Regions from separate parts of the Allorhizobium ampelinum S4 genome, predicted to be linked through region 1. Evidence: predicted binding sites of a transcription regulator. Region 1 holds the regulator's gene; each other region holds the start of a gene.
What was found. The regulator LexA, encoded in region 1, represses DNA repair genes until DNA is damaged. The targets are predictions, from matches to a motif close to TGTTCNNNNTGTGTTCNG.

Region 1 (6,000 bases):
TAATCGCCGAAGGAAAAATTGCCCAGCATTTCGAAAAACGTGTGATGGCGCGCCGTGTAACCGACATTGTCAAGATCGTTATGCTTGCCCCCGGCCCGAACGCATTTTTGCGCTGTGGTCGCACGGGAATAAGGCCGGTGTTCCAGTCCGGTGAAGACATTCTTGAATTGCACCATGCCGGCGTTGGTGAACATCAACGTCGGGTCATTGCGGGGCACGAGCGGGCTCGACGCAACGACTTCATGACCATTGGTCTTGAAGTAATCGAGGAAGGTCGACCGAATGTCATTTACGCCGCTCATGGGATGCCCTTGGAATAAGTGTCCGTTGCCGGACAGACGTCAGAAAACAACGGCTTTTATCGTCCGCCATGACGCCTGTCCAGCCTATCGAAAGAAAAGGGCCGGAGATGTAAATCCCCAGCCCGCAACAATGAACAGATCCAACCGCCAGATAAGCGGTCCTAATCGATCAGGCGTCGTCAAGACCGACGCTGTCATTGGCGTCCGGACCGCCATTTTCAAGAAAACGCTCGGCGATCAGACCGGCATTCTGGCGAAGTGCTGTTTCGATTTCATCGGCAACCGCTGGGTTGTCGCGAAGAAAGATCTTGGCATTTTCCCGGCCCTGCCCCAAGCGCTGGCTATTATAGGAAAACCACGCACCGGCCTTCTCAACAATCCCAGCCTTGACGCCCAGATCGACCAATTCACCGGTCTTCGACACGCCTTCGCCATACATGATGTCGAATTCCACCTGCTTGAAGGGCGGCGCCATCTTGTTCTTGACCACTTTGACGCGGGTCTGGTTGCCAACGATCTCTTCCCGGTCCTTGACCGCGCCGATACGGCGAATATCGAGACGAACCGAAGCGTAGAATTTCAACGCGTTACCACCGGTCGTCGTTTCCGGGGAACCGAACATCACGCCAATCTTCATACGAATCTGGTTGATGAAAACGACCATGCAGTTCGAACGCGAGATCGAGCCCGTCAGCTTGCGCAGCGCCTGGCTCATCAACCGCGCCTGCATGCCCGGCAGGCTATCGCCCATTTCGCCTTCGATTTCAGCTTTCGGTGTCAAGGCCGCAACCGAGTCGATCACCAGCACATCGATCGCCCCCGAACGCACCAGCGTATCGGTGATTTCCAGTGCCTGTTCACCGGTATCTGGCTGTGAGATCAGCAAATTCTGGAGATCAACACCCAGTTTGCGGGCATAAACCGGATCCAGCGCATGCTCGGCATCGACAAAGGCGCAAACACCGCCCTTTTTCTGGGCTTCGGCAATGGTTTGCAGCGCAAGCGTGGTTTTACCGGAGCTTTCCGGTCCATAAATTTCAATGATACGGCCTTTGGGAAGACCACCAATGCCGAGCGCGATATCGAGGCTGAGAGAGCCTGTCGATACGGTTTCAACCTCCACGATTTTCTCGTTCGCGCCGAGCTTCATGATCGAGCCCTTGCCGAACGATCGCTCGATCTGCGACAGGGCCGCTTCCAATGCCTTGCTTTTATCCACCGTTTTGTCCTCTACGAGCCGCAAAGAATTTTGTGACATTTGAACCACCTTTAGGTTATTGAAGCCGCGTAGGCAACGAAACAGCAGACACGAACTATGTACATGGTTTGTTCCGTTCTTGCAAGTCTTGCCCAAGTCTTTGTGTTTATTTTTTAATCTGACGGGTGTTCTCTTAATGTTTCCATGGCATTGGCCGTTAAGAGAAGTTGGTTTTCAGCCCATCGTACCCTTCGGAATGACGCCTTCGCGATTCGAATTTCCACTGTTTCCAGGAGGCTGGCAGGTATGAGTCTCGACATTCTCGTTCTGGGCGGCGCGCATATCGATCGGCGCGGACGCATCGATGCGGAAACCATTGCTGGCGCCAGCAATCCGGGGCGATGGTTGGAAGAACCGGGCGGCGGTGGCTTCAACGCGGCGCGCGCCCTGGCACGACTTGGATTGAATGTTGCTATGATCAGCCCCCGCGGCGGCGATGCGCTTGGCCAACGGGTGGCGGTCGCCGCCGAAGCGGCTGGCGTCGACGACCGGCCCTTCACCTTTTTGGATCGGAGCACCCCAAGCTACACTGCTATTTTGGAAAAAGACGGCAATCTGGTGATCGGCTTGGCCGATATGGAGCTCTACCGCTTGTTCTCGCCACGCCGGCTGAAAGTACGCGCCGTTCGCGAATCTTTCGAAGCCACACGCGTTTTGCTGGTTGATGCCAACCTGCCGCAAGAGACGCTGGAGGCGATTGCGGCCATGGCGCGTGAGCTTGCCAAGCCTCTGGCCGGGATCGGCATTTCACCGGCCAAGGTGGTGCGATACGCCGACTGCCTCGATAGGTTCGATATGCTGTTTCTCAACAGCGCTGAAGCAGCGGTTCTGGCGGGAACAAAACCGGATGCCCCTTCTGATTGGCCGGATCTGCTTCGCGCCAAAGGCCTCCATGGCGGCGTTGTCACCAATGGTGCGGGACCGGTCGTTGCCTTTGATCCAAGCGGTGACTATGCCTTGACCCCGCCGCCACTGGACGCACTGGCCGATGTGACCGGAGCTGGCGATTCGCTTTGTGCGGGGGTGCTTTCGCAAAGAGTGAATGACAGTTCCTTGCCGCTGGCGCTGCGCCACGGTGTTGCTTTGGCTGGCCTGACCCTGCTATCTGACAGGGCAACAGACGAGGACCTCACCGCAGATCGCCTCGCCGCGCGCCTTGACCTTGTTGGCGAGCCGCGCGCCCTTCCCCGCCAAACGAGTTCCCGATCATGACCCGTTCGATTTCTCCGCTCCTGCCCATCGTATACGCCCGCGAAGTGGCTGCGGCCAAGACGCGCAATGCGCCTATTGTCGCGCTGGAATCCACCATTATCACCCATGGCATGCCCTATCCGAAAAATGTCGAGATGGCGCAAAGCGTGGAGGCAATCATTCGCGACGGTGGTGCGGTCCCGGCGACCATCGCCGTGATTGAAGGCGTTTTGCATATCGGGCTGGAAGAAGATCAGTTGCAAAAACTGGCGCAAATGACTGATGTCCTGAAGGTCTCTCGTGCCGATCTCGCCTACGCCATTGCCGAACGCCGCACCGGCGCTACCACGGTAGCCGCGACGATGATCGCTGCCGCCCGCGCCAATATCTCGGTTTTTGCCACCGGCGGCATCGGCGGCGTGCATCGTGGCGCAGAAGAAAGCTTTGACATTTCAGCGGACCTGGAAGAACTGGCCCGCACCCCTGTCATCGTCGTCTGCGCCGGAGCAAAAGCTATTCTTGATATTCCCAAGACATTGGAAGTCCTGGAAACCCGTGGCGTACCTGTCGTGACTTACGACAGCGACGAATTTCCAGCCTTCTGGTCGCGGGAATCGGGCTTGAAAAGCCCACTTAAACTGGAAAGCCCCGCAGCAATTGCCAATTTCCAGAAGGTACGCGACCAATTGGGCATTGATGGCGGCATGTTGATCGCCAATCCCGTGCCGGAAGCAGAGGAAATCGCGCGCGAGGAGATGGAAATCTATATTGGCCGGGCGCTGGCCGCGGCTGAACGCGAGGAAATCACTGGCAAAGCCGTCACGCCTTTCCTGCTCGACGCAATCTATCACCTCACCGACGGCCGCAGCCTGACCACCAATATCGCGTTGGTGGAAAACAACGCGCGTCTTGCCGCGGAAATTGCCGTCGCGATGCTGTAAGCCACTGATATCAAAATGGATCGGGGGTGATAATGTCCCCGATCAGACACTGCGGCAGATTATTGTTGTCGATTTATCGTTGGCCATCCGCACTGAAACAACTTGCTACCAACTTTCATTCCGCAATTTCACGTCTTCGATAGTATCGATTTTCTCTATCTTTCTGCCCATTCCCAACCGACAGTCGTCAGGACAATAAAGCAAAGGCTTTCTGTTTCTATAGGAGCCTCTCAGCCTCCCGTATTTAAAGGATGCTTCTCGTTCGTCTCCTCTTCAACGCCGTCTCTCGCCGCGTCATCGAAGGAAATTTGCAAGAAGGACTTGCGGAACACAACTGGAACAGATAGCGTATGTTCTGTATTTGTTTCATAATTCAAAGGGTAGGTCCCAATGCTGACTCGCAAGCAACAGGAACTTTTGCTGTTTATACACGAGCGCATGAAGGAGTCTGGGGTGCCGCCCTCCTTCGATGAGATGAAGGATGCCCTGGACCTCGCCTCAAAATCCGGCATTCACCGGCTGATCACCGCTTTGGAAGAGCGCGGTTTCATCCGTCGCTTGCCAAACCGTGCACGAGCGCTGGAAGTTATCAAGCTGCCAGAGGCCATGACCTCCAGCATACCGCCCCGACGTACAGGATTTTCGCCATCCGTCATTGAAGGCAGCCGAGGCAAGTTGCAGGCAGTTCCATCCGCTCCGGCCAAACAGGTCGAGGAAGTACGCAATTCCTCATCCATACCTGTCATGGGCCGTATCGCGGCAGGCGTGCCGATCTCCGCTATCCAGAACAACACCCATGACATTTCCGTGCCGATGGAAATGCTGGGCAGCGGCGAACATTACGCCCTTGAGGTCAAAGGCGATTCGATGATCGAAGCTGGCATTCTCGATGGCGACACGGTGATCATCCGCAACGCCACCACCGCCAATCCGGGCGATATCGTCGTTGCTCTGGTAGACGATGAGGAAGCCACGTTGAAACGCTTCCGCCGCCGTGGGGCGTCCATCGCGCTGGAAGCTGCCAATCCGGCCTATGAGACCCGGATTTTCGGACCGGACCGGGTAAAAATCCAGGGCAAGCTTGTCGGTCTTATTCGTCGCTATCACTAAGCTCACTGACATCTCCAGCGCCTGACTGGACGTCGTCGCTGGCAGCAGATGGAACATTGGCGTGGGCCGTACCATTCGGTCGATCATAGCGATTGCTGCGCCAGTCGAAATAACGATGGCGGGTCCAGGGCCGATACTGATTTTGAAATGCCGTAACGATATGCAGCGTTCGGGTGGCGGGATCACCAAGCGTGATCTCCATTGCACCGAACCGTCGCAGATCGTTACGGGTCAGGACTTTCGGGGGACGTGACAGCATCGGTCCAGCGTTAGCGGCCTTCTCGGTTTGCAAGAAGGCGAGAGGTTCGCCCGCTTCTATTAGGGACGGGGAATTCTGGTCTGAGTTTGAGGCGCCGCCCTTCACTTGGCTATCTGTGGGCACTGCAACACCCTTCCCCGGTACCGTCGTTACACTGGCTGCAGAAATGTCTCCCGCTTGCGTTCGGCTGATCGTTTGGGAGCGAACGGACGGGCTGCTGTTGTCAGATGGCAGCATGTCACCATCGGCCATGATCCGTTCAATTTCAACGTCCGCCCCAGTCGCGTCTTCCGCAGGCTCCCGGGTAACGGTGGTTTCGTTTTTTTCTGAGGGAATAGTGGATGCTATCGGCGCCTTACATTCGGCATCACGGCCGGCCTCAGTCGAAACGATCAGGTCGGACAGGGCGCAAGCGGCCTGGTTGTAGTCGCGGTTCTGCACCAGGCTGACGGTCCAACCATTGCTGAGCCTCGCGAGGCAAAAGGCATCGGTGCGGCAATGGAAAAGATCAGGTTTTTTATCGGCCTTCTCCTTTGCCGTCGTCATCTCCGCCATCGCCTGTTGCGGCTCTACTGGCTCTCTTCCCTTGACTTTTTGGCCCCCCGTCTTTGTTTTTCCGGCCCGCGTTGTTTCCCGCGCCTTGTCCTCGCCTTTCCCCGCGCCCTGTTGGCCTGTCTCGATCTCAACAGCTGCCAGCTTGGGCAATATTTCAGGCGCAATCGGATCGGCAATGTCGAGCACTGAGCGCCATTGGTTGAAAATGAAACTCGGCGGACGCTTCTTGTTGGTGGCGATGGTCAAGAGATGGCGGTCGTCGGTCCGAAAGAGAGCGAACAGTTGGCCATCTTCGGATATGGCGAGATCGGGCAGTGGCGGATCGGTTTTTATCGCCTCATAGCCAAACGCCGTCAGCATCATCGCCACGCCAATCAGCCGCAG
Region 2 (6,000 bases), 650 kb from region 1:
GGGGACGTGAATCCGATTGAAAACCGTATCCAACCCATTGGGGACGTTTGGCTGCATCTTGCCAATGGTGACAATCGACGAATTTGAGACCGTGGAAGTTTGCTCAAGGCTGGTCACCTGCCAATGAGCCTTCCCACCGGCACTCTCCAGGTTCGCTGCGAAAAAATGGGTGCCGAGTGGTTTTTCCGGCTGGTCGATGACAATAGGCGCATCGAAGACCGGCTTGAATGCCTGGCGTGCATAGATTTGGCCAACGGGTGGTATCGGCTTGCCAGCAGTTTTATAGAGAGCGCTCAGGAACGTCGGCGTAATCAGCGGACCCTTCAGGGGCAGACCTTTCCACCGTTTGAAGCCCTGGATGGCCGTGCGGGTCAGGGGGCCGGCATGACCGTCATGGCCGCCCGTCTCAAACCCCATGTCCTGCAACAGAAGTTGGGCGTCATGGATGGTTTCGGTTTCACCCCGAAACGTGATCAACAGGCTCAAAGGTGGTTGTCCGGCAATTACGGACGGGGGTTTGGGGCGGGGCAGATCGGCCATCGCCACTTCCACCGGTTCTGTACCGCTGGTGCCGTCCGTACCGCGCAGGCGGGCGTCGGACAGGATTTGCGGGCCTTGCTGTTGTTGCGTCGGGGTGAACAGGAACGGGTGTTCAATGGGAGCCGGTGCGACCGGAGCATCGCTGATCAGCACATGCGCACCCAGCCGGGTCATGCCGTAGAGCTCACGCGCAAATTGGCCGGGCAGGCGCACGCAGCCATGCGAGGCTGGCCGGTTTGGTACGCTGTTCGATTCATGCAAGGCAACGCCAGACCAAGTGATTCGTTGCATCCAGGGCATGGGCGCATTCGAATAAAGGTTGGATTCGTGATATTTCGTCTTTTGGATGATCGAGAAGATTCCAGACGGCGTCGTATGACCTTCCTTACCAGTAGAAACCTTCGAAGAGGCGATGATCCGGTCTCCATCATAGACCGTGAGAGATTGCGTCTGTTTCGACACGATGATTTGCAATGCGCTGCCGTCTCTGGCGGAGGCCTGCGACAGGCCTGCGCTCAACGCGAGCAGGGAAGCGGACAGGAACATCGAACGAAACATGGTGCGGACCGTCATGGTGCCCTCATCTGTAAACCGGGAAAACTGGGCCTTCAAAAGGTCGCCTGATCATGTGAGCAACGATGTGCCGAGAAATCAGTTGTTAAACGCCTATACCGCCGTGCGTTTTATAAAATGCACAAAGGATGCAGCCGCGTGCAGGCTGAATCCTAAAATAAACGTCGATCTTTAACGATTGCTTACCCGGCATGGCCGCTCACACAAAGTTGACGGGCAATGCTTTGACAACGGCGCTTTGATAGTGGCTATTTTTTATTGCTGTCGAAGGTGAAGCCGGTTTCGACCATGCCCTTGCCGAATTTCATCCGCAATTGGTCCATGGCGGCTTCCGCCTTGGCGCGGCGGGCGGCATCCGGATCGACCAGATCCGGGGGGTCGGCCAGGCTTGGGTCGGCAAAATCGCTGATGCCGATACCGATTAGCCGAAATTTCGTGCCATCGGCTTCCTTTTCCAGCATTTGCAGGCCCGTGCGAAAGATCCGGTCGGCAAGTTGAGTGGGATCGTCCAAGCGCCGGTTGCGGGTGCGTAATTTGAAATCGGCGCTCTTCAGCTTCAAGATAACGGTGTGTCCAGCCAGTTCCTGCTTTTTCAAGCGCCAGGCGACTTTCTCCGAGAGCTTGCGCAGATGGGGGACAAGGTCTTCCCGGCGGGAAATATCGTCAAAGAACGTGGTTTCGGCGGAGACGCTTTTGGCCGGGTCATTGGTATGGACGTCCCGGTCGTCTATGCCTTTCGATAGCCGTGCCAGTCGTTGGCCCATGCTGCCATAGCGGCGGATCAGGTCGCTTTCCTCCATGGTTTGCAATTGTCCGATGGTGCGGATGCCGTCTTTTTCCAAGGTGCTGGCGAAGGCCTTGCCGACGCCCCAGATCGTGGTGACAGGGCGGGGCGCCAGAAAGTCCAGCGCTTCGGCCTCGCCGACGACCGAAAATCCCCGCGGTTTTTGCAGGTCGGACGCCACTTTCGCCAGAAATTTACAATAGGATAGACCAACAGAAACGGTGATGCCGATCTCGCTTTCAATACGCCGGGCAAGCCGTGCCAGCACAAGCGCGGGTGGCGCGTGATGCAGGGCCTCAGTCCCTTTCAATTCCAGAAAGGCCTCATCAATGGACAGGGGTTGCACCAGAGGGGTCAACTCCTCCATCATTGCCCGGACCTGCCGACCGACGCGGGAATATTTTTCCATATTCGGTGGAATGACTACGGCGTCAGGGCAAGCTTCCAACGCCTTGAACATCGGCATGGCCGAGCGCACACCATGGATGCGGGCCACGTAACAGGCGGTGGAAACCACACCGCGCTTACCACCGCCAATGATCAATGGCTTGTCGATCAGGTCTGGATTGTCGCGCTTTTCAACAGAGGCATAAAAGGCGTCGCAATCGATATGGGCCAATGTCAGCTTAAACAGTTCCGGGTGATAGACGAGGCGAGGGCTGCCGCAAGCCGTGCATCTCCGCTTGCCTTCCGCCTGTAGGGAAAGGCAATCACGACAAAAGCCGGAATGGAGGGGCGGCGCAGCAGACATGGGCGAGAACATATGTTGAACATCGCCACCATAAGCCGGGTTTTCAGTGCCTGCAAGGGGAACCCTTGCTAATCTCCATGGCCTGAAAAAGTAAAAGACGGAAGCGGATCAGACCCGCGCCTGGAAATGGCGGAGAACTCGCTCGCTGGCATCGTGCCAATCGTCGGCACGCAATACATGGGGGCCGGGCGGCGGCGCGTGGCGATGAATTTCAGACTGAGGCCCGATCTGCACCAGTAGACAGTCCGGTGCATGCTCTCCCACGGAATGGAGATTATGGGCCATGTCATCCATGAAGGCGAAGGGCAGGGGCCTGTCACCATGCAGGGCTTTCACAACTGGTCCCTTTGGGCTTTCCGTGGCCAGGAGGGGGAAATCCAGCCCCAGCCGGTCCAGCAGACGGCGCCGCTGGGCGGTAAAGGCGGGGGGCATGGCGGTCAGAAACACAATATCGGCAATCTTGCCGATCCGTTGCAGCACGGCCACGGCATCGCCAAACGGCGTCTGCCATTCTTCCTGCTTTTCGAAAAACGTCAGCAGGAGATCCGTGACAATCTGATCTTCCAGCGCAAGCTGATCCTTGGCTGACACGATATTGCCATGCAGTCGAAAGGATTTCGGCAAGAGACGATGGCCCAGGCTGTCGAGATAGGCCTCGAAGGGTACCAGGAATTCCAGCACGACGTCGTCGACGTCACTGATCAGCAATGGCCGGTCCGCCAATTGAACGTGGTTGAAGTCGACAATCTCGCCCATCAGATTTCACCGGAATCAAGTGCAGGCCGAACATAGACGTGATAGGCTGCAATCACATCTTCCGGGCGGGTCTGGGTGGCGGAGCAGAATTCCAGCAAGGTCGGTTCATGCTGCATGAGAAACTCCAGAAGTCCGGCCAGAAATTCCGGGTCATTGACGGCCAGGCGCAATTGCTGAGGCTCCAGGCCGGTCAGGGACAGAAACCGTCCCAGCATGTCCGGCTCACTCGCTAGCCAACCCAGTACGGCAATCGCCGTTTGTTCGGCGTGCTCTGCTGAAACCGTCTTGATCGTCACTTTGTCTCGCACAGTCTATGCCCATTTCAGTTTGTTTCGTCCGGCAGTTCGTTCTATCCGGCCAACTCGCTTAAACCGGTTGTTATTTTCGGTTTATCACGGTTAAATTGTCTTGACTGACTTGTGTCGCAATGTGCCGGGGAATTACCTATTTCTCAACCAAATCGCGCTAAATTCTATTTCACAAAAGAATGAATCTTTATGTCTGTTACGCCTGTCATCCACCATGGAGGGCGGGAAAGCAAGGATTGAAAATGCCGAAAAAGGTGATGATCGTTGAAGATAACGAGCTGAACATGAAACTGTTTCGTGATCTGATCGAAGCGTCGGGCTATGCGACCATCCAGACCCGTAACGGCATGGAAGCGCTGGAATTGGCCCGCAAACATCATCCCGATCTGATCCTGATGGACATACAGCTACCGGAAGTTTCCGGCCTGGAAGTGACCAAATGGCTGAAGCAGGATAGCGAGCTGCACGTTATTCCCGTGATCGCGGTGACTGCCTTTGCCATGAAGGGCGATGAGGAACGTATTCGCCAGGGTGGGTGCGAGGCCTATGTGTCGAAGCCGATTTCCGTGCCAAAATTCCTGGAAACGATCAAGACCTATCTGGGCGACGCCTGAGGCGCAGGCAGCGCGGGGTTCTCAAACCCATAGGCGATCGCCGTGAGATCTGGTCAAATGCCTGATGGACCGCGGCGCTCTGGAAGTTATGAATTCTATCTGAAGTGCCAGTCTGTCGGGGTGGCGCAATGTTCATGCAGAGCCGGTCGCGCGAGTGCGCCAGGCATGCTTCAAGGGGTGATGGCTGATGACAGCCCGTATTCTGGTTGTTGATGATGTTCCTGCCAATGTGAAGCTGTTGGAAGCGCGGCTGCTGGCGGAATATTTCGAGGTATTGACGGCGGAAGACGGGTTGAAGGCGCTGGATATCTGCGACCGCACCCAGGTGGACGTCGTCCTTCTTGATGTCATGATGCCAGGCATTGACGGCTTTGAAGTGTGCGAGCGGCTGAAATCCAGCCCGCGCACGGCCCATATTCCCGTGGTGATGGTCACGGCACTGGACCAGCCTTCGGACCGGGTGAGGGGATTGAAGGCTGGCGCTGACGATTTTCTGACCAAGCCGGTCAACGATCTGCAACTGATCTCCCGGGTTAAAAGTCTGGTGCGTCTGAAAACCCTTTCCGATGAATTGCGCATCCGCGCCGAGACGGCGCAGAAAATGGGCATAGACAGCAACATTCATCTCGGCGACGGTCGTATGGACGAGGTCGGCCAGGTTCTGCTGGTCGATAGCCGCGCCAGTTCGCAGGAGCGCATCATCAAGGCGTTGAAGCCTGTGGCCGATGTTGTTGCGATGTCCGACGCCCAGGCCGCGCTGTTTGAGGCGGCGGAAAGCAATTTCGACCTGGTTATCGTCAATGGCACGCTGGAGGATTACGATCCGCTGCGCCTGTGTTCGCAGCTGCGGTCGCTGGACCGCACCCGCTTCATTCCGATTTTGCTGATTGCCGACCAAGGCGAGGAATACTTGATCGTGCGGGCGTTGGATCTGGGCGTCAACGATTACATTGTCCGGCCGGTCGACACCAATGAGCTTCTGGCGCGCACGCTGACCCAGCTACGCCGCAAACGGTATAATGACAGGCTGCGCAGCAGCGTGCAGCAAACCATTGAACTGGCGGTGACCGACGATCTTACCGGACTTCACAATCGGCGCTATCTCGATACCCACATCAAAGTGTTGTTCGAGCGCTCCAGTCTGCGCAAGCAGCCGCTTTCGGTGTGTCTGGTGGATATCGATCGGTTCAAGCTGGTCAATGACACCTATGGCCATGAGGCGGGCGATGACGTTCTGCGGGAGTTTGCTGCTCGTATTCGCGCTACGGTGCGCGGAGCCGATCTTGCCTGCCGCTATGGCGGTGAGGAATTCGTGGTCGTGATGCCGGATACGTCGCAAGAGATGGCCGGTACGGTGGCCGAGCGCCTGCGCGAGATGGTAGAGAAAAAGCCATTTCGGTTGCAATCTGGCGGCGAACTGAATGTTACGGCATCGCTTGGCATCGCTACGGCGGGAGATGAGGTCGCAAGTCCGGAACAATTGTTAAGACAGGCTGACCGCGCGCTCTATCAGGCCAAAACCGAGGGCCGTAACAGGGTCGTGTCGGCGGCGGCTTAAAGTAATTTCAGCACAGGTGTACCTTTGTGTTTGGGGTCACGTGGAGCCCGCTCTCCCGCATCATCAAAAATTCATCTGCCGTGATTTTCCGTTACATCCATGCGCGTGTTCAAGGA
Region 3 (6,000 bases), 1.2 Mb from region 1:
AGGCGCTGGTCAATCTGGAGGCCATTGAGGCCCCGGCTGGCAGCATGGACGTTGTGCTGGGCAATGGCTGGCCGGGCGTGATGCTGCACGAAGCCGTCGGCCACGGGCTGGAAGGCGATTTCAATCGCAAGAAAACCTCGGCCTTTGCCGGATTGCTGGGCGAAATGGTTGCCGCACCTGGCGTGACCGTGGTTGATGATGGCACGATCAATAACCGGCGCGGCTCGATCACTGTCGATGACGAAGGCACGCCTTCCGCCTATAACGTGCTGATCGAAAATGGTCGGCTGGTCGGCTATATGCAGGATCGCCAGAATGCCCGGCTGATGGGCATGACACCAACCGGCAATGGCCGCCGCCAGGGCTATGCCCACCAGCCGATGCCCCGCATGACCAATACCTACATGCTGTCTGGCGATAAGAGCCCGGAAGAAATCATCGCCTCGGTCAAGAAGGGCATCTATGCCGTGTCTTTCGGTGGTGGCCAGGTGGATATCACCTCGGGCAAATTCGTGTTCGGCTGCACCGAAGCCTATATGATCGAGGATGGCAAGATCGGAGCACCAGTCAAGGGCGCCATGCTGATCGGCAACGGGCCGGACGCGATGAAGCGGGTATCGATGATCGGCAACGACATGAAACTCGATACCGGCATCGGCAATTGCGGCAAGGCTGGACAGTGGGTCCCGGTCGGCGTTGGCCAGCCGCATCTGCGGATGGACCAGATCACGGTGGGTGGTACGCGGGCGTAATGGGGAATGCCCTGGTTCCTGAATTTGCAGTCACGGACTGGCGCAAGAGCCGGGATTTTTACACTCGGCTGCTTGGCTTTTCCGTGCGTTACGAGCGGCCGGAAGAAGGGTTCAGCTTCCTTGAACTCGGTGACGCGCAGTTGATGATCGATCAGATCGGGCTTGGCCGGACATTCGAGATTGATGACGCGCCGTTGGAGCGACCGTTCGGACGCGGCCTGAACGTGCAGATCTGCGTCGATGATGTGCAAGCCATCCTTGATCGTCTTGAAAAGGCAGCCATTGCCCTTTATCTGCCGCTTGAAGACAAATGGTACCGCAAAGATATGACCGAGGTCGGCAACCGGCAATTCGTCGTTGCCGATCCAGACGGTTATCTGCTGCGCTTTTGCCAGGACCTCGGCGAGCGCGAACTCTCATTGGACCTATAGCGACACATGCTGCCCCGCACCCCCAAAGCCGTTATTTTCGACATGGATGGTCTCATCCTCGACAGCGAAATTCTCTATCGGAAATCGGTGATTTCGGCAGGGGTGCAAGCGGGGCTGCTTGTCGGGCCATCGGTTTATGAAGGCATGCTGGGCCGACCCTGGGACGGGATCGTGCATTTATTGAAGGACCATTATGGGCCGGATTTCGACGCCGAAGCCTTTCGGGCAGTCTGGGTGGACCATTTTGATCGGTTGACCGCCCTGGAACTGAAACTAAAGGCGGGTGTCGTGGCCCTGCTCGATATGCTGGATGCCAAGGCCATTCCACGGGCTATCTGCACATCTTCCGCACATTCTCAAGTGCAACACCATCTGGCCGGCTTTGGCATTCGAGAGCGGTTCGATCACGTCATTGCTTTAGGCGACTACGCCAGGGGCAAGCCTGCGCCGGACCCTTATCTGACCGCTGCCGAGCGGCTTGGCATTGCACCCGGCGATTGTCTGGCATTGGAAGATTCCCACAATGGCATTCGCTCGGCAGCCTCGGCGGGTATGATGGCGGTGATGGTACCCGATCTCCTGGCACCGACCGATGAAATTCGGGCGCTGGCAACATTGGTCATCGATGATCTGCACCAATGCTGCGGCTTTTTTGCATAACGCGCTTTCGGAACGCCAAATACTATAAGTTTGGTAGCGTTTCGCACTTCAGATACTCCGCATAAGCTTCAAGCCACAGACAAGCTTCTGGCCTTAGACCTACGGCATGCCATCGGGTTATCGCGCGGTGCAAACTGCGTCCGTATCTTGCCAGGAGTTCACAGGTGCACACACTCGTCATTGCCCGTTATGCGGAAGAGTTGGAATGGATCGCGCAGGTCCCCAGCAATTTCGAGATTTTCATCTATAACAAGGGCGAGGAGATCACATCGCCGCAGGTGCTTGAGCGTGCCAATCATATCATTGCACGTCCCAATGTTGGGCGGGAATCTGAGACCTACCTCCATCACATGATGGGTCAGCGCCAGCGCAATCACGATTTTACGGTCTTTGCTCAGGGTGACCCCTTCACGCACAGTCCTGACTTCCTGCAATTGCTGAACAATTGGACCGACTGGGAGAAAATCCAGACGCTCTCCTGGGCATGGGTCGAAGAGAAAAATGTACCGCCGCAGAAATTTCTGGATGCGTATCGCCCGAAGCTGCGGGGTGGTCCGCGGGTCCGAGAGGAATATTTCTCGCTTTACACCTGGGGTCCGGTCGACTTTATCGACAATGGCGCATTGGGCATGGGCACGGTCTACCGCCTGCTGAACGGCGGTATGGAAGCTTACATCAATATCGCCGCGCACATGTTGCGTCGCTGCCGCATGGACCACATTGCCGACGAAGCCGAAAAGCATTTGCTCGGGACGTTTTCCTATGGTGCAATTTTCGCGGTTCGCAACGATCTGGTCACAGCCGTTTCACCCGATAGCTATGCAAGGCTCTATGATTTCGCCACGGCGCCCGTGGTGGCGCATGGCTATATCCTGGAGCGCATGTGGCTACATTTCTTCGGTGCGCCCTTTACGCTTCGCAGACTCTGATACCAAGGCTAAGGTCTCAAATACATTGAACCTTTGAGATCTTCGCAACTGGCAACGTAAGGCGCGGGGCGGATTTTCATTCCGCTGCCGCAACCTTGGGATCGAACCGCCACTTCCGCCGGATCGCGCTTTCCAGATCGAGCCGGTGATGACGGGCAAAAAGCAGAACATGCCCGAAAAGATCGGCCGTTTCATCGGCGAGCAGTTGGCGCATTTCGTCTTCGCTCATGCCCTTTTGGCGACCGCGACCGCTGACGCGGTTTGCCGCTTGAACCAGCTCCCCCGCTTCCTCCAGTAATTTCAGCAGGAACCAGGTCTCGTCCCGCTCGACACCATTGGCCGCTGCATAGGTAGCCGACGCCTTTTCAAAACGCTCCATCAGATCAGACAGCATATCGTTCTCCATTTGTTCTTGACTTTATCGCGCGATTCCGCGAGATTGTCGAGACTGAAAACCAACGCGGCAAGAAAGATTGAACAGCCCAGGATGTGCACCGCCATCCAACGGAAATTTGGGCGCTCTTCGTCTTATAGCGAGGCATCGAAAATGCTGATGGAAAAAGAAGCGAAAACTATCCATTGGCTAGAAAACGAGAGTGCCGCCTATCGATGAGATAGACGGCACGAAGGATATGGATAGGAGATCAGAGCAGGTTCGCCGGAAAGGCTTAGCCTCGCGCTGGCATCAGCACGCAATCATAGCTGCTTTTCACCAGCCGCTCACAGGCGCTTTGAGCATCGTCCTTGTTGGGAAAGCCGGTGAAGCGGGCGCGGTACACGGTGGCGCCATTGCGGGTGACGGCTTCGGTATAGATATCGCGGTCGGCCAGCGGCCCACCGATCTTGTCGCGGACCATTTGCAGCAGGCTCATGGCTTCTTCGGCGCTGGCGGCAGCCGCAATCTGGATTTGCCAGGTTCCGTCGCGATGCAGCGGAATGGGCTTCAGGGGACGCGGATGGGCGCCCGCAATCAGGGCTTCCGTGGCTGCGGCAGCGTTGTTGGCGCCACCACCGGCATAAGCATTGCCAAAGCGGGAGCCGAGAACCGGCGCATCGGCCTGCGCGCTGACGGAGGCGACCTGAGAAGCAACCTCTCTGCGGTCGATTGGGGCGCTGCGGTCGAGCGGCAAGGGAATGCTGCCAGTGGTCTGGGCAATGACAATAGGAGCGGTCGGAGCAGCGCTGGCGATCAGCGAATTGCCGTCGGATGCCTTACCGATATTCTTGGTGATCAGCTGCGCCATCAGATTGTCACGGCTGGCGCCGCTACGGCCGCCCATGATCACGCCGATCACCCGGCGCTTGCCATCGGCCACGGCGCTGACCAGATTATAGCCGGATGCGTTGGTGTAACCGGTCTTGATGCCGTCCATGCCCTTGTAGCGGTACATGAGATTGTTATGGCCATTGATGGTGCGGCCACGAAAGGCAAAGCTGCGGGTGGAAAACAGCGCGTAATCGCGGGGAAAGTCGCGCAGCAGTGCTACGCCGAGGGTGGACATGTCGCGGGCGGTGGTGATCTGCCGATCGTCTGGAAGGCCGGAGGCATTGACGAATGTGGTATTGGGCATGCCGAGCTGGCGCGCCTTGGCGGTCATCATCGCCGCGAAATTCTCTTCCGTCCCGCCGAGCTTTTCGGCCATTGCGGCGGCGGCATCATTAGCCGACAGGGTCACCATGCCCAGCACCGCCTCGCGTACGGTAATTTCTTCACCCGGCTTGAGGCGAAGCTTGGTGGGCGGACGTGATGAGGCGTATTTGGAAAAGGGCACGGGGCTATCCCAGCTCAACGTGCCACGGCGAATCGCATCGAAAACCATATAGATGGTCATCATCTTGGTCAGCGATGCCGGATGGTTGGGCATATCCGCATTTTCCGAGGCGATCACCCGACCGGTGCGCGCATCCAGCAGAAGCTGGGCGCTGCCTGCAAGAACCGGGCTGGCCATCATGCTGATCGACACAAACAACGATAGCGCGATCAGGGTCCTGCTCATTCGGCCTCCAGACTGGTTACACTGCAAATACTTGGGCAAATTCATCGGCAAATTCACGAAAACGACCTCGAACACTTCACGGAACCGGCACGAGGACGTGCTGGCATTAGACCCAAAATGGGGCAGGAAATTGTGCAACGCCTTCATCTTGCCCAATATTGTTAATGAAGAGTTGCCCAATTATGGCAACTCTGTGGAATCTGCAGGGTTTCCCCCTTCGTTCCTATCAGAATCGAGAAGAAATACAGCCCCCTCGCCGCGCTCGCCCGCCATATCCTGGGGATTGAAGATATTGCAATGCGTCATCGACAGGCAACCGCAGCCGATACAGCCGTCGAGATCGTTGCGCAATTTGCCGAGCATGGCGATGCGCCGGTCCAAACTGTCCGCCCAACGTGTCGCAATCCGGCGCCAGTCCTCCCGGCCCGGCGTCTGGCCTTGCGGCAGATCCGCCATGATCGCCGCGACCTCCTTCAAGGGAATGCCGAGCGCTAGCGCCGCCCGAATAATTGCCACGCGGCGTAGCACGTCCCGGTCGTAGCGCCGCTGGTTGCCGCTGGTGCGCCGGGCGCGAATCAGGCCCTTGCGCTCGTAAAAATGCAAAGCCGAAACCGCAACGCCGCTGCGCTCCGCCAATTCACCGACGCTCAAACCCTGCATCCGCATTTTTCCTCTTTACCTCAACTTAGGTTGAGGTTGTAGCGTGGCGATCATCAATTGACCAGAGCAGATGGCAAGGACTGAAAAAATATGGAAATTCAGGAGATTAACCCCGAATCCGCAGAGACTGATGCGACGATGCCGGAGAATGGGCATTGGCGCGATCTGTTCGCCCCGGGCCTCGGAGCAGCAACCGTCATGGTCAGCCTTGGTGTTGGACTGCATGCTTTCAACGCCTTCCTTGTTTCAACCGCCCTGCCCTCGGCCATTGCCGAGCTTGGTGGCGCGCAGTGGTTGCCCTGGACCAGCACGCTTTATCTGGCCGCATCGATTGTGGCAGGCGCAAGTTGCGCCAGCCTCAAGGCCCGGGTCGGCACCCGAGGCGCGCTCGCTATCGTCACGTTGATATTCCTGGCGGGAACACTAACCGCCGGTCTGGCGGGATCGATGGCGGGCATCATCATCGGGCGGGTCTTGCAGGGGCTTGGGGAAGGCGCTGTCCTGGCTCTGTGCTATATGCTGATCTCGACGCTGTTCCCGCGCAGGTTGATTGCCCGCATTTTCGGTATCG

Region 2: a site for LexA is predicted at 2,653-2,670, ahead of AVI_RS06820 (DNA polymerase IV). Genes of this name have one in related genera too.
Region 3: a site for LexA is predicted at 3,169-3,186, ahead of AVI_RS04115 (MazG nucleotide pyrophosphohydrolase domain-containing protein). Genes of this name have one in related genera too.

What each region holds. Positions count from the first base shown of each region.
Region 1 is NC_011989.1:2,109,469-2,115,468, forward strand. It holds gene alaS (alanine--tRNA ligase) at 1-302, opposite strand, end outside; gene recA (recombinase RecA) at 472-1,560, opposite strand; gene AVI_RS10065 (carbohydrate kinase family protein) at 1,807-2,772, shown strand; gene AVI_RS10070 (pseudouridine-5'-phosphate glycosidase) at 2,769-3,692, shown strand; gene lexA (transcriptional repressor LexA) at 4,083-4,802, shown strand; gene AVI_RS10080 (ComEC/Rec2 family competence protein) at 4,783-6,000, opposite strand, start outside.
Region 2 is NC_011989.1:1,456,689-1,462,688, forward strand. It holds gene AVI_RS06815 (L,D-transpeptidase family protein) at 1-1,113, opposite strand, end outside; gene AVI_RS06820 (DNA polymerase IV) at 1,362-2,648, opposite strand; gene AVI_RS06825 (hypothetical protein) at 2,757-3,404, opposite strand; gene AVI_RS06830 (DUF3572 domain-containing protein) at 3,404-3,700, opposite strand; gene AVI_RS06835 (response regulator) at 3,955-4,326, shown strand; gene AVI_RS06840 (PleD family two-component system response regulator) at 4,514-5,884, shown strand.
Region 3 is NC_011989.1:872,706-878,705, reverse strand. It holds gene tldD (metalloprotease TldD) at 1-752, shown strand, start outside; gene AVI_RS04130 (bleomycin resistance protein) at 752-1,183, shown strand; gene AVI_RS04125 (HAD family hydrolase) at 1,190-1,843, shown strand; gene AVI_RS04120 (HAD family hydrolase) at 2,008-2,772, shown strand; gene AVI_RS04115 (MazG nucleotide pyrophosphohydrolase domain-containing protein) at 2,849-3,166, opposite strand; gene AVI_RS04110 (D-alanyl-D-alanine carboxypeptidase) at 3,441-4,769, opposite strand; gene soxR (redox-sensitive transcriptional activator SoxR) at 4,950-5,435, opposite strand; gene AVI_RS04100 (MFS transporter) at 5,520-6,000, shown strand, end outside.